DNA from 3 places in the Rahnella sp. GSA61A genome. Region 1 is predicted to be linked to each of the others. Evidence: predicted binding sites of a transcription regulator. Region 1 holds the regulator's gene; each other region holds the start of a gene.
The links. Region 1 encodes CRP, which controls carbon source genes, mostly activating them, when cyclic AMP is high. Its sites were predicted from a motif close to ATGTGANNNNNNTCACAT; they were not measured.
Positions count from the first base shown of each region.

Region 2: yrbN (protein YrbN) is a predicted target of CRP. The motif match lies at 2,611-2,628, and genes of this name have one in related genera.
Region 3: cdd (cytidine deaminase) is a predicted target of CRP. The motif match lies at 1,859-1,876, and genes of this name have one in related genera.

Region 1 covers NZ_JAHXYO010000008.1:18,199-22,897, forward strand. Annotated here, with positions in the region: gene allS (HTH-type transcriptional activator AllS) at 1-866, shown strand, start outside; gene LC431_RS12155 (phosphoribulokinase) at 1,002-1,871, shown strand; gene LC431_RS12160 (OsmC family protein) at 1,875-2,282, opposite strand; gene crp (cAMP-activated global transcriptional regulator CRP) at 2,645-3,277, shown strand; gene LC431_RS12170 (YccS/YhfK family putative transporter) at 3,339-4,699, shown strand, end outside.
Region 2 covers NZ_JAHXYO010000007.1:49,509-54,207, reverse strand. Annotated here, with positions in the region: gene pnp (polyribonucleotide nucleotidyltransferase) at 1-1,506, shown strand, start outside; gene nlpI (lipoprotein NlpI) at 1,636-2,520, shown strand; gene yrbN (protein YrbN) at 2,635-2,715, shown strand; gene LC431_RS11055 (DEAD/DEAH family ATP-dependent RNA helicase) at 2,705-4,627, shown strand.
Region 3 covers NZ_JAHXYO010000026.1:24,391-29,089, reverse strand. Annotated here, with positions in the region: gene artQ (arginine ABC transporter permease ArtQ) at 1-132, shown strand, start outside; gene artM (arginine ABC transporter permease ArtM) at 132-800, shown strand; gene LC431_RS23190 (arginine ABC transporter substrate-binding protein) at 1,028-1,762, shown strand; gene cdd (cytidine deaminase) at 1,936-2,820, shown strand; gene LC431_RS23180 (NAD-dependent malic enzyme) at 2,979-4,676, shown strand.

The DNA of each region.
Region 1 (4,699 bases):
GCAGCTTTTCCCGCGCGGCAGAGATGCTGCATAAAACGCCCGCGACCATCAGCTATCGAATTAAGATGCTGGAAGACAGTGCCGGGACGTTATTGCTCAACCGCACGACCCGTACGGTGTCGCTGACGCCCGCCGGACAGCATCTGCTTGAACGATGTCGCCAGTGGCTAACCTGGCTGGAGGGTGTACCGGCAGAACTGCAGCAGATTAACGACGGCATTGAGCGCCAGCTGAATGTGGTGGTGAACAATCTGATGTACTGCCCTGAAACTCTGGCGGCGTTATTAAGCTGTCTGACGCAGCGCTACCCGTTCACGCAGTTCACTTTCACACGACAGATTTACATGGGGGTATGGGATACGCTGCTGTACGAAGATTTTCAGCTGGCGATTGGCGTCACCGGCACCGAATCTCTTTCTAACGCCGTGAATCTGCTGCCGCTGGGTGAAGTGGACTGGATTTTTGTTCATGCGCCCTTTCATCCGCTGCAGCACATCACTGGCATGCTGGAAGAAGCGGTGTTGCGTCAGTACATTGCCATCAATGTGGAAGACACCTCGCGCCATCTGAACAAGCGGGTAGCCTGGTTGCTGACCGGGCAACGGCAGATCATCGTGGCAGATGTGGCGACTAAACTGGCCTGTCACCTGAAGGGAATGGGTATCGGTTTTCTGCCGCGCCATCTGTGCCAGCCATATCTCGACAGCGGCGAGCTGATCGCCCGACAAATCCGCTATCCGCGCGCCCCTTCCCCGCTCAGTCTGGCGTGGAAAAAGGAGTACACAGGCAAGGCGCTGCATGACATTGTTTCTCTGTTCCACCAGAAGGACCCGCTGATCCAACCGTTGCTGGCGGGTTTAGAATAGTGATGCCCTCTTTGGCTTCGCGAATAAATATGGTAACAATAGGCTTAATTATGCGCAGCCTTGACGCCAGAACTTCGACCACAGAAAAGACCGCGTCTCGCCTGCCTGCATCACCTTTATGGAGAACAGCGCATTATGTCAGCCAAACATCCTGTTATTGCCGTGACCGGTTCGAGCGGTGCAGGCACCACGACCACCAGCGTGGCATTTCGTAAAATATTTCAGCAGCTTGGTTTGCGTGCGGCGGAACTGGAAGGCGACAGTTTTCATCATTTCACCCGTCCTGAAATGGATGCGGCAATACGCAAGGCGCGCGATCTGGGACGTCATATCAGCTACTTCGGGCCGGAAGCCAATGACTTTGGTTTGCTGGAAAAAAGCTTTATCGAATACGGTAAAACAGGCACTGGTCGTTCACGTAAGTATCTGCATACTTATGACGAAGCCGTTCCCTACAATCAGGTGCCGGGTACCTTTACGCCGTGGCAGGCGTTGCCGGAACCGACGGATATTTTGTTTTACGAAGGGTTACACGGTGGCGTGGTGGCGGACAAAATTGACGTTGCCGCGCAGGTCGACCTGCTGGTCGGCGTAGTGCCTATCGTCAACCTCGAATGGATCCAGAAACTGGTGCGCGATACCGGCGAGCGCGGGCATTCCCGTGAAGCGGTGATGGATTCCGTCGTGCGTTCGATGGATGACTATATCAATTACATTACGCCGCAGTTTTCCCGCACACACATCAATTTCCAGCGGGTACCCACCATCGACACCTCGAACCCGTTTGCCGCCAAAGCCATTCCGTCACTGGATGAAAGCTTTGTGGTGATTCATTTTCAGGGACTGGATGACATCGATTTCCCGTATCTGCTGGCCATGCTGCAAGGGTCGTTTATCTCGCACATCAAAACACTGGTGGTGCCGGGCGGCAAAATGGGGCTGGCGATGGAGCTGATCATGGCGCCGCTGGTGCAGCGCCTGATGGAAGGCAAGAAGATCGAGTAAACTTTATTCGGCTGCAATCACTTCAAAGCTGTGGGTGATTGTGGCCGCTTTCCCCAGCATCAGAGACACAGAACAGTATTTTTCGGCAGACAGGCTGACTGCGCGTTCAACAATCTTATCGGTCAGATCCTTACCGGTGACGATAAAATGCAGATTGATGTGAGTGAACAGACGCGGCGCTTCTTCGCGGCGTTGTGAGGTCAGCTTCACTTCACAATCACGCACGTCATTACGACCTTTTTGCAAAATTGACACCACGTCGATTGCACTACACCCCCCTGCGGACATCAGTAACATTTCCATCGGGCTTGGGGCTTTATCACCCGCGTTTCCATCCATTGAAATCTGATGACCCGATGCAGACTCACCTAAAAATGTCAGTCCTTCAACCCATTTGACACGTGCATGCATGAACTATTCTCCCGGTGAATAAACTTGTCGAAATCTGCTCTCAGAGTACCCTTTCACCTAAAATCTGGCAACGTAACCCGATCGCCATCATGCTGAAGCGAGACAACAGAAGACAGCATCTCAAACCTGTGCTACAAACAAAGCCGAAACATACTTTCCAGTAAATTGCGGTGACGGTTTTTGCGGTTTAAGTACAGAACCCACGGTGATGACAGCAATAAACAGGCTGTTGCACTCCGACATCCGCTTGCAGCATTTCTGGAGAGTTATATGCTGAAAGGGCGCTTTGGATTTGAAGTGCCGTACAGGGAACTCTGAGCCCTGTGATTTTGGGCAGCGATAACAACAGAGGATAATAGCAAATGGTTCTCGGCAAGCCACAAACAGACCCGACTCTTGAATGGTTCCTGTCTCACTGTCATATACATAAGTATCCTTCTAAAAGTACGCTGATTCACCAGGGTGAAAAAGCCGAAACGCTTTACTACATCGTGAAAGGGTCAGTTGCTGTCCTGATTAAAGATGAAGAAGGCAAGGAAATGATACTGTCCTACCTTAACCAAGGTGACTTCATCGGTGAGCTGGGACTCTTCGAAGAAGGTCAGGAACGCAGTGCCTGGGTACGTGCTAAAACTGCCTGTGAAGTGGCTGAAATTTCGTATAAAAAATTCCGCCAGCTGATTCAGGTTAACCCGGATATTCTGATGCGTCTCTCCGCGCAGATGGCCAACCGTCTGCAAGTGACGTCAGAGAAAGTCGGCAACCTTGCCTTCCTTGACGTTACCGGTCGTATCGCTCAAACCTTGCTCAATCTGGCTAAACAGCCTGATGCAATGACCCATCCGGACGGGATGCAAATCAAGATTACCCGCCAGGAAATTGGCCAAATCGTCGGTTGTTCACGTGAAACAGTCGGACGCATTCTCAAAATGCTGGAAGATCAAAGCCTGATCTCCGCACACGGTAAAACGATTGTCGTTTACGGCACACGTTAATCCCTCAAAAATTGGCGCGGCAAAACACTGTCGCGCCTTTTTTATGGGCTAAGCTTTACCCATGACGCTATGGCGAAGACTGTTTTACCATCCTGAAGTGAACTACGCGCTGCGCCAGACGCTGGTGTTGTGCTTACCTGTTGGCATTTGCTGGCTGTTTGGCAATTTGCAAATGGGCCTGCTGTTTTCCCTCTGCCCGGCCTGTTGTAACATCGCCGGTCTGGATACCCCGCATAAACGCTTTTTCAAACGCCTGCTCGTCGGCGGTTCACTCTTTGCCGTGAGCAGCCTTCTGCTGCAACTGATGCTCGAAAGCTGGCATATACCGCTGCCGCTGATCATGCTGTCGCTGGCGTTACTGCTCGGCGTCACCGGTGAAATCAGCCCGCTGCATGCGCGCCTGTTGCCCGGTGCGCTGGTGGCGACTATCTTCACGCTGAGTATGGTGGGCGTGCGCCCGATGTGGCAGGCCCCGGTGTTGTTCGCCGCTGGCACAGCCTGGTACGGATTGTTTAACTGGGCGTGGTTTCGTATTTCGGAAGAACAGCCGATGCGCGAAACGCTCAGCCAGCTCTATCTGCAACTCGCGGATTATTTCGAAGCCAAGTACAGCCTGCTGACGCAACACACCGATCCCGAAACCGCGTTACCCCCACTGCTAGCCCGCCAGCAGCAGGTTATCGACCTGATTGCCCTGCTTTATCAGCAATTACACATGTTGCCCCAGCACGGACATCATCATCACCATAAGCGGCTATTTCAGCGTTTTCAGGTGGCGCTCGATTTGCAGGAGCACATTACAGTGAGCCTGCATCAGCCGGAAGAAGTGCAGAAACTGGTGGAGGAAAGCCATGCCGAAGCGGTTATCCGCCGAAATGCACAGGTGATTTCCACCCGTCTTCGGGTGATTGCCGACGATATTCTTTATCACCGTTTATCCGGGCGCTTTACGATGGCCAATGAGCTGACCGCGCTGGAGAAAATCGCCGCGCGCAACCCGGACAATCCGGTAGGTCAGTTTTGTTATTACCATTTCAGCCGCATTGCCCGTCTGTTACGCACACAGCGGCCGTTGTACAAACGTGACCTGATGAACACCCAGCCGCGTTTGCCCTTCTGGCCCGCGCTGAAAAGCTATCTTTCCTTCAAATCCGTGGCACTGCGTAATGCCGCACGTTTGGGCATTATTCTGGCGATTGGCAGCAGTCTGGGTCTGTTCTTCAATTTGCCCAAACCCTACTGGATCTTGCTGACTATCATGTTGGTCAGCCAGAACGGTTATAACGCCACGCGGGTGAGGATCCAGCACCGTGCACTCGGTACGCTGGCCGGATTGCTGATTGCCTCAGGCTTGCTCAAACTGGAACTGCCGGAAGGCACCACGCTGCTGTGCATGCTGCTGATCACCCTGTTGTCCTATAC
Region 2 (4,699 bases), on a different contig from region 1:
TTCGGCCACGAACAACAACAAATCGTTATCGACAACATCAACTCACTGGTTGCTGAAGTTGGTAAGCCGAAATGGGACTGGCAGCCAGAAGCGGTTAACGCAGAGCTGCACGCTCGCGTCGCTGCCTTGTCTGAATCCCGTCTGGGTGATGCGTACCTGATCACCGAGAAACAAGAACGTTACAACCAGATTAATGTGATCAAAGCTGACGTTGTTCAGGCTCTGCAAGCTGAAGACGAATCCCTGGACGCTGGTGAAATCTCTGACATTCTGGGCAGCATCGAGAAGAATGTGGTTCGTAGCCGTGTGTTGCGTGGCGAGCCGCGTATTGATGGTCGCGAAAAAGACATGATCCGTGGTCTGGACGTGCGCACTGGCGTTCTGCCACGTACTCACGGTTCTGCTTTGTTCACCCGTGGCGAAACTCAGGCGCTGGTCACTGCCACTCTGGGTACTGCGCGTGATGCACAGAACCTGGATGAGCTGATGGGCGAAAAAACTGACAGCTTCCTGTTCCATTACAACTTCCCTCCGTACTCAGTAGGTGAAACTGGGATGGTGGGTTCGCCAAAACGTCGTGAGATTGGCCATGGCCGTCTTGCTAAACGTGGCGTGCTGGCGATGATGCCAAAACCAGAAGACTTCCCGTACACCGTACGTGTGGTTTCTGAAATCACTGAATCCAACGGTTCATCTTCAATGGCTTCTGTTTGTGGCGCATCTCTGGCCCTGATGGACGCAGGTGTTCCGATTAAAGCCGCTGTTGCGGGTATCGCAATGGGTCTGGTTAAAGAAGGCGAAAGCTTTATCGTTCTGTCCGACATTCTGGGTGACGAAGATCATCTGGGCGACATGGACTTTAAAGTGGCCGGTAGCCGCGACGGTATCACCGCGCTGCAAATGGACATTAAAATCGAAGGTATCACCCGCGAAATCATGCAGGTGGCTCTGAATCAGGCTAAGGGTGCACGTCTGCACATTCTGGGCGTGATGGAACAAGCTATCAGCATTCCACGTGGCGATATCTCTCAGTTTGCTCCGCGTATCCACACCATCAAGATCAGCCCGGACAAAATCAAGGACGTGATCGGTAAAGGTGGTTCTGTGATTCGTGCGCTGACCGAAGAAACCGGCACCACGATCGAAATCGAAGATGACGGTACTGTGAAAATCGCAGCCACCGATGGCGAGAAAGCGAAATACGCTATTCGTCGTATCGAAGAGATCACTGCTGAAATCGAAGTTGGCCGTATCTATCAGGGTAAAGTGACCCGTATCGTAGACTTTGGCGCATTTGTTGCCATCGGCGGCGGTAAAGAAGGTCTGGTGCATATTTCTCAAATCGCTGACAAGCGTGTAGAGAAAGTGACTGATTACCTGCAGATGGGCCAGGAAGTTCCGGTTAAAGTTCTCGAAGTTGACCGTCAGGGTCGTGTGCGTCTGAGCATCAAAGAAGCTACCGCACCTTCTCAGGACGAAACAACTGAGCAACCTGCAGCAGAATAATCTGTAACAGAAGTTTTACAGCTCCTTTCCATTTGGGAAGGAGCTGTTCGTCTCACGGACGCAGGACGCGTTTGTGTTAAGCAAGCGGATGACAGGATGTTCATCCAATGTTTGTCTCCGGGAGTAGAAATGAAGCCTTTCTTGCGCTGGTGTTATGTTGCGACAGCACTTATGTTGGCAGGATGCAGCAACCATGATTGGCGTAAAAATGAAGTTCTGGCGATTCCGTTGCAGCCGACGTTGCAGCAGGAAGTCATCCTGGCACGCATGGAACAAATACTTGCCAGTCGGTCATTAACCGATGATGAGAGAGCACAGCTATTATATGAGCGCGGTGTGCTGTATGATAGTCTCGGGCTAAGAGCACTGGCGCGAAATGATTTTTCACAAGCGCTGTCTATTCGTCCTGATATGCCAGAAGTTTTTAACTACCTGGGGATTTACCTAACGCAGGCAGGCAATTTCGATGCTGCCTATGAAGCGTTTGATTCTGTACTAGAGCTTGATCCAACTTACAACTACGCGCGTTTGAACCGAGGTATCGCCCTGTATTACGGTGGCCGATTCTCGTTAGCGCAGGATGATCTGCAGGCGTTTTATCGAGACGATCCAAATGATCCCTTCCGTTCGTTATGGCTTTATCTTGCGGAGCGAGAAATCAATCCAAAGAATGCCGACGTAGCGCTTCAACAGCGTTATGACAAAGCGGACAGAGGGCAATGGGGATGGAATATCGTCGAATTCTACCTGGGCAAAATCAGCGAATCTACGCTGATGGAACGCCTCAAGGCAGAAGCAACGGATAACACTTCGCTCGCTGAGCATCTCAGTGAAACTGACTTCTATTTAGGTAAACATTACCTAAGTCTGGGGGACAAGAACAGCGCCGCGGCACTGTTCAAACTGACGGTAGCTAACAACGTCCATAACTTTGTTGAGCACCGCTATGCATTGTTGGAATTGGCGCTTTTGGGCCATGAGCAAGACGACCTATCAGAATCGGACCAGCAATAGCTGACGACACCAATCAGCCTTTTAATCATGGTATTTACCATTTTTAAGCGCCTTAACGGGCGAGGGTTGCTTTGTTCGTTTTATAATCTAATTTGAGCCGGTTCACACTTTTCAATGAAAATGACTGAAAATTTTCTCGACGAGTTATGTAGACTGGCTGCCATTATTAATGAGGCACGTGTACATGACTACTGAGCTTGAAACCTCTTTTGCTGACCTGGGGCTGTCTGCTCCGATCATTTCTGCCCTTACTGATTTGGGCTACGAAAAACCTTCACCAATCCAGGCTGAGTGTATTCCTCACCTGTTAAGTGGCCGCGACGTTCTGGGTATGGCTCAGACAGGTTCCGGTAAAACAGCCGCATTCTCTTTACCGCTGCTGCACAATATTGATGCTTCACTGAAAGCACCACAAATTCTTGTTCTGGCACCTACCCGCGAACTGGCGGTTCAGGTTGCTGAAGCAATGACTGATTTCTCTAAACACATGCATGGCGTGAATGTGGTTGCCCTTTATGGCGGCCAGCGCTATGACGTCCAGTTGCGCGCACTGCGTCAGGGACCACAAGTTGTTGTGGGTACACCGGGCCGCCTGCTGGACCACCTGAAACGCGGCACCCTGAACCTCTCTAACCTGAGTGGCCTGGTGCTGGACGAAGCTGATGAAATGCTGCGTATGGGCTTCATCGAAGACGTCGAAACTATCATGGCGCAGATCCCGGCTGAACATCAGACCGCGTTGTTCTCTGCAACTATGCCAGAAGCTATCCGTCGCATTACCCGTCGCTTCATGAAAGATCCTCAGGAAGTGCGTATCCAGTCAAGCGTAACCACGCGTCCTGACATCAGCCAGAGCTACTGGTCTGTCTACGGTCTGCGCAAAAACGAAGCGCTGGTGCGTTTCCTGGAAGCAGAAGATTTTGATGCGGCGATCATCTTCGTTCGTACCAAAAACGCAACGCTGGAAGTGGCTGAAGCGCTGGAACGCAGTGGCTACAGCAGTGCTGCACTGAACGGTGACATGAATCAGGCACTGCGCGAGCAGACTCTGGAACGTCTGAAAGATGGCCGTCTGGACATTTTGATCGCAACCGACGTGGCAGCACGTGGTCTCGATGTAGAACGTATCAGCCTGGTTGTTAACTACGACATCCCGATGGACTCAGAATCTTACGTTCACCGTATCGGTCGTACCGGTCGTGCTGGCCGTGCGGGTCGCGCACTGCTGTTCGTTGAGAACCGTGAACGTCGTTTGCTGCGTAACATTGAACGCACCATGAAGCTGACCATTCCAGAAGTTGAAATCCCAACTGCAGAAGTTCTGGGCGAACGTCGTCTGGCTAAGTTTGCAGCGAAAGTTCAGCAACAACTGGAAAGCAGCGATCTGGATCAATACCGTGCGCTGCTGGCGAAACTGCAACCTGCAGAAGAGCTGGACGTTGAAACACTGGCGGCGGCACTGTTGAAAATGGCACAGGGCGAACGTCCTTTGATCGTTGCAGCGGATCCGGTCTTCAAAAGCCGTCCACCACGTCGTGAATTCGAAGAACGTGGTGACCGCGGTGATCGTGGCGATCGTCGTGACCGTCCGGTACGTAGCAATGATCGTCCTGCACGTGATGGCGACAGCCCACGTCGTGAGCGTCGTGACGCTGGCGAAATGGAACTGTATCGCATCGAAGTGGGTCGTGACGATGGCGTTGAAGTTCGTCACATCGTTGGCGCTATCGCTAACGAAGGCGACATCAGCAGCCGTTACATCGGTAACATCAAGCTGTTCGGTACGCACTCTACTATCGAATTGCCGAAAGGTATGCCGGGCGAGATCCTGTCTCACTTCACCCGTACACGTATCCTGAATAAACCGATGAACATGCAGTTGATCGGTGATGCGGTGCCACAGGCTCCACGTCGTGATCGTCCGGCCGGTGCTGGCGGTGAGCGTCGTGGTAACGGTGCTCCGCGTCCGTTCAACGGTGAACGTCGTGAAGGTGCCCGTGGTACTGGTGCTCCACGTACTTTCAGTGGTGACCGTCGTGAAGGCGCTTCAGCCGCAGGTGACCGTCGTCCGCCAAGCCGCGCACCACGTCGTACTTCTGACGCATAATCTGATTTCAGTTCGCTGATCTTAAGATAATAAAAAACCAGCCTTCATCAGGCTGGTTTTTTTTCGTCTGCA
Region 3 (4,699 bases), on a different contig from region 1:
ACCCGTACGCAGGAGCCATTTACCTGGTATGTGATTGCGGCGTGTATCTATCTGCTTGTTACCCTGTTCAGCCAGTTCGTGATTAAACGTATCGAACTGCGTACCACACGCTTTGAACGGAGTGCATCCTGATGTGGGAATATTTACCTGAAGTCCTGAAAGGATTGCACACCAGCCTGACACTGACCGTGGCGGCACTGATTGTTGCACTGTTGCTGGCGATGATTTTCACCGTCGTTCTGACGCTGAAAGTGCCGGTTGCCAGCCAGATCGTTAAAGGTTACATCACGCTGTTTACCGGCACACCGTTGCTGGTGCAAATCTTCCTGATTTACTACGGACCGGGCCAGTTTCCGTCGATCCGCGAAATTCCGTGGTTATGGGAAGTCCTGTCGCAGCCGTGGCTTTGCGCGATGTTTGCATTGGCGCTGAACAGCGCGGCATATACCACACAGTTGTTTACCGGTGCGGTACGCGCTATTCCGTCCGGCCAGTGGCAGTCGTGCGAAGCACTTGGCATGTCGAAGCCGCAAACCTTGCGCATTCTGTTGCCGTACGCCTTTAAACGCGCGCTGTCATCGTATTCCAACGAAGTGGTGCTGGTGTTTAAAAGTACCTCGCTGGCCTACACCATTACTCTGATGGATGTGATGGGTCACAGCCAGCTGATGTACGGTCGTACGTATGACGTGATGGTATTCGGTGCGGCCGGTGTGGTTTATCTGTGCGTGAACGGGTTGCTGACCCTGATGATGCGCCTGATTGAGCGTCGTGCACTGGCATTTGAACGCCGTAACTGATAGCCAGAGAAGAATCTGAAGGGACGAGAAATCGTCCCTTTTTTTGTGCCGGAAAAAACATCCCCTTGTTTCAATTTATAATTTTTTAATCAAATTTATTGCATATAAATTCATTTAGTGGCACTTTATTCTCAGGTTTCACTTCCTGCCAGTTACCCGATTAGATTAATAAAATCAGTAAACTGTACCATGAAGGGAATGTCATTTTTTGAACAGGAATGTATTGCATGAAAAAGCTGATCCTCGCCGCCCTCTTGTCTGCCACGGTTTTCACTGCCACCGCTGCGGACACCATTCGTTTCGGTACTTCCGCCACGTATCCGCCGTTTGAATCTATCGGCGCTGACAACCAGATTATTGGTTTTGATATCGACCTGGCGAACGCGCTGTGTAAGCAAATGCAGGAAACCTGTACCTTCACCAATCAGCCGTTTGATGGTCTGATCCCGGCACTGAAATTCCGTCGTTTCGATGTGATTATTTCCGGTATGGATATCACGGAAGAGCGCAGTAAACAGGTGACGTTCACCCAGCCTTACTACGCTAACACGGCGATGATTATCGGGCCGAAAGGCAAGTTTGCTTCTATTGCGGACCTGAAAGGTAAGCGTGTTGGCCTGGAAAATGGCACCACGCACCAGAAATACCTGATGGAAAAGCATCCTGAAATCACTACCGTCGGTTACGACAGCTATCAGAATGCGATTCTGGATCTGAAAAGTGGTCGTCTGGACGGGCTGTTAGGCGACACCGCCGTGCTGAACGGCTGGCTGAAATCCAACCCGAATCTGGGTGAAGTCGGCGAGCTGATTAAAGATCCGCAATACTTTGGTACCGGCGTCGGCATGGCGGTGCGTCCTGATAATAAGGAACTGCTGGCGAAGCTGAACACAGCGCTGGAAGGGATCAAAGCTAACGGCGAATTTAAAAAGATCAATGACAAGTGGTTCCCGGCTCACTGATTCCCCGTCATCCTTTTTTAACAGCCGTCTGGAAAGGCGGCTGTTCTGCGTAACATCTCCCAAATATGCAACGAAGCAGAACTTATTACATCGAAAAAGTGACATTCATCACACTACATTCATGGAATGACTTTTACACTGTTCAACCGTAATCACTGCGAGATCGAATGTTTATGCACGCACGTTTTCACACCGCCTTTGCGGCACTCCCTGAAAATTTATCCTCCGCGCTTGAGCCGTTTTTGCGTCATGATGACTTCCCGGCAATGCTCACTGCGGCTGATGTTGCGCAGATAAAACAGGCGACCGGACTGGACGATGACGCGCTGGCATTTGCCCTGCTGCCTCTGGCCGCAGCCTGTTCCGTTACGCCTATCTCTCATTTCAATGTCGGTGCGGTTGCACGCGGAATTTCAGGCAATTTGTATTTCGGTGCCAACATGGAATTCGCCGGTGCACCGATGCAACAAACGGTTCACGCTGAGCAATCCGCAGTCACGCACGCCTGGCTGCGTGGTGAAACCCGTCTGGCCTCCATCACCGTGAATTACACCCCTTGCGGGCATTGTCGTCAGTTTATGAATGAGCTGACCAGCGGCACAGCGCTGGATATCCATCTGCCCGATCGTGATGTAGCAACACTTGGCGATTATCTGCCGCACTCCTTCGGCCCGAAGGATCTGGACATCACCACCCTGCTGATGGACCAAGTGAATCACGGTTACACACTGGAAAGCACCGACTCCCTGGCACTCATGGCACTGGATGCCTGCAATCAAAGTCATGCGCCTTACAGTAAGTCGCACAGTGGTGTGGCGCTGGAAACCCATAACGGCAAACAGTTCGGTGGCCGTTACGCCGAAAACGCCGCATTCAATCCGAGCCTGCCTCCTTTGCAGGCCGCGTTAATCCTGCTGAATATGTCAGGTGAAGATTGCCTGAAAGTGCGCCGTGCAGTACTGGTCGAGCAAAAAGATGCGTTGATCACGCAAAACGATGCCACGCGTGCCACGTTAAAAGCACTGGGCTGCAAAGATATCACCACGCTGACCTGCTGATAGTGTGAGCCGGTTAACACTAAAGACTCTGTTTCCGGAGTCTTTAGTTACATAACATTGTCATTACATTTGTCATTTGAAATCCTTATTTCCTCTCTGTTACCCTCACCGCTCCGAAATATAAAAAACAACATTCTGAAAACCGGAAGAGTAAAACGATGGAACTTGAATACGAAAGTAAACGCCCCCTGTACATTCCCCACGCTGGCCCGATCCTGTTAGAGTTTCCGTTACTGAATAAAGGCAGCGCTTTTACTGAAGAAGAGCGCAGCAACTTTAACCTTCACGGTTTACTGCCGGAAGCGGTGGAAACCATCGAAGAACAGGCTGACCGTGCCTACCGCCAGTTTCAGAATTTCAAAACCGACATCGATAAACACATCTATTTGAGAAACATTCAGGACACCAATGAGACACTGTTCTACCGTCTGCTGGACAACCATCTCAGCGAAATGATGCCGGTGATTTATACCCCGACCGTCGGCGAGGCCTGCGAACACTTTTCCGATATCTACCGCCGCGCCCGTGGCCTGTTCATCTCTTATCCCAACCGCGCCCACATCGATGACATGTTGCAGAACGCCACCAAACAACACGTAAAAGTGGTGGTGGTGACTGACGGCGAACGCATTCTCGGCCTGGGCGACCAGGGCATCGGCGGCATGGGCATTCCGATCGGTAAGCTTTCCCTGTATACCGCCTGTGGTGGCATCAGCCCGGCGTATACCTTGCCGGTGGTTCTGGACGCCGGCACCAACAATCCGCAGTTACTCAACGACCCGCTGTACATGGGCTGGCGTCATCCGCGCATTACGGGTGAAGAATATGAAGCGTTTGTTGATCAGTTCATTCAGGCCGTAAAAATCCGCTGGCCAAACGTGCTGCTGCAGTTTGAAGATTTCGCACAGAAGAATGCCATGCCGATCCTCGAACGCTACCGTGATGAACTGTGCTGCTTTAACGACGATATTCAGGGCACAGCGTCCGTGGCGCTGGGTAGCCTGATTGCCGCCAGTAAAGCCGCCGGGGGCAAACTGAGCGATCAGACAGTCGCCTTCCTCGGTGCGGGTTCTGCCGGTTGTGGTATCGCAGAACAAATCGTTGCGCAGATGAAATCTGAAGGTCTGAGTGAAGAAGAAGCCCGCGCCAAAGTCTTTATGGTCGACCGCTTTGGTTTGCTCACCGATAAACTGCCTAACCTGCTGGATTTCCAGAGCAAACTGGTGCAGAAAAGCAGCGCACTGGCCAGCTGGGGCATGGAAAGCGACAGCGTTTCCCTGCTGGATGTGGTGCGTAACGCCAGGCCAACCGTGCTGATCGGCGTTTCCGGCCAGCCGGGGCTGTTCACCGAAGAAATTATCCGCGAAATGCACAAACACTGTGCACGTCCGGTGGTGATGCCCCTGAGCAATCCGACGTCCCGCGTGGAAGCCACACCTGCCGATATCCTGAACTGGACAGACGGCGCCGCGCTGGTCGCCACCGGCAGCCCGTTTGCACCGGTGAGCCACAAAGGCAAGCTCTACCCTATCGCACAGTGCAACAACTCCTTCATCTTCCCGGGGATCGGGCTGGGTGTGATTGCCTCGGGCGCCACCCGCGTTACCGACGGGATGCTGATGGCCGCCAGCAGAACACTGGCAGAGTGTTCGCCGCTGGCCACAGAAGGCACAGGCTCGCTGCTGCCGGACGTTGACGATATTCAGGGCGTGTCTAAATGCATCGCGATGGCCGTCGGTAAGGCCGCGCAGTTGCAGGGCGTGGCGATGGTAACGTCAGAAGATTCTCTGTCGAAAGCCATTGAGCACAACTTCTGGGCACCGCAGTACCGAAGTTATAAGCGCACGTCTTTCTGATCCGACGGTAGTAAAAGAAGTCC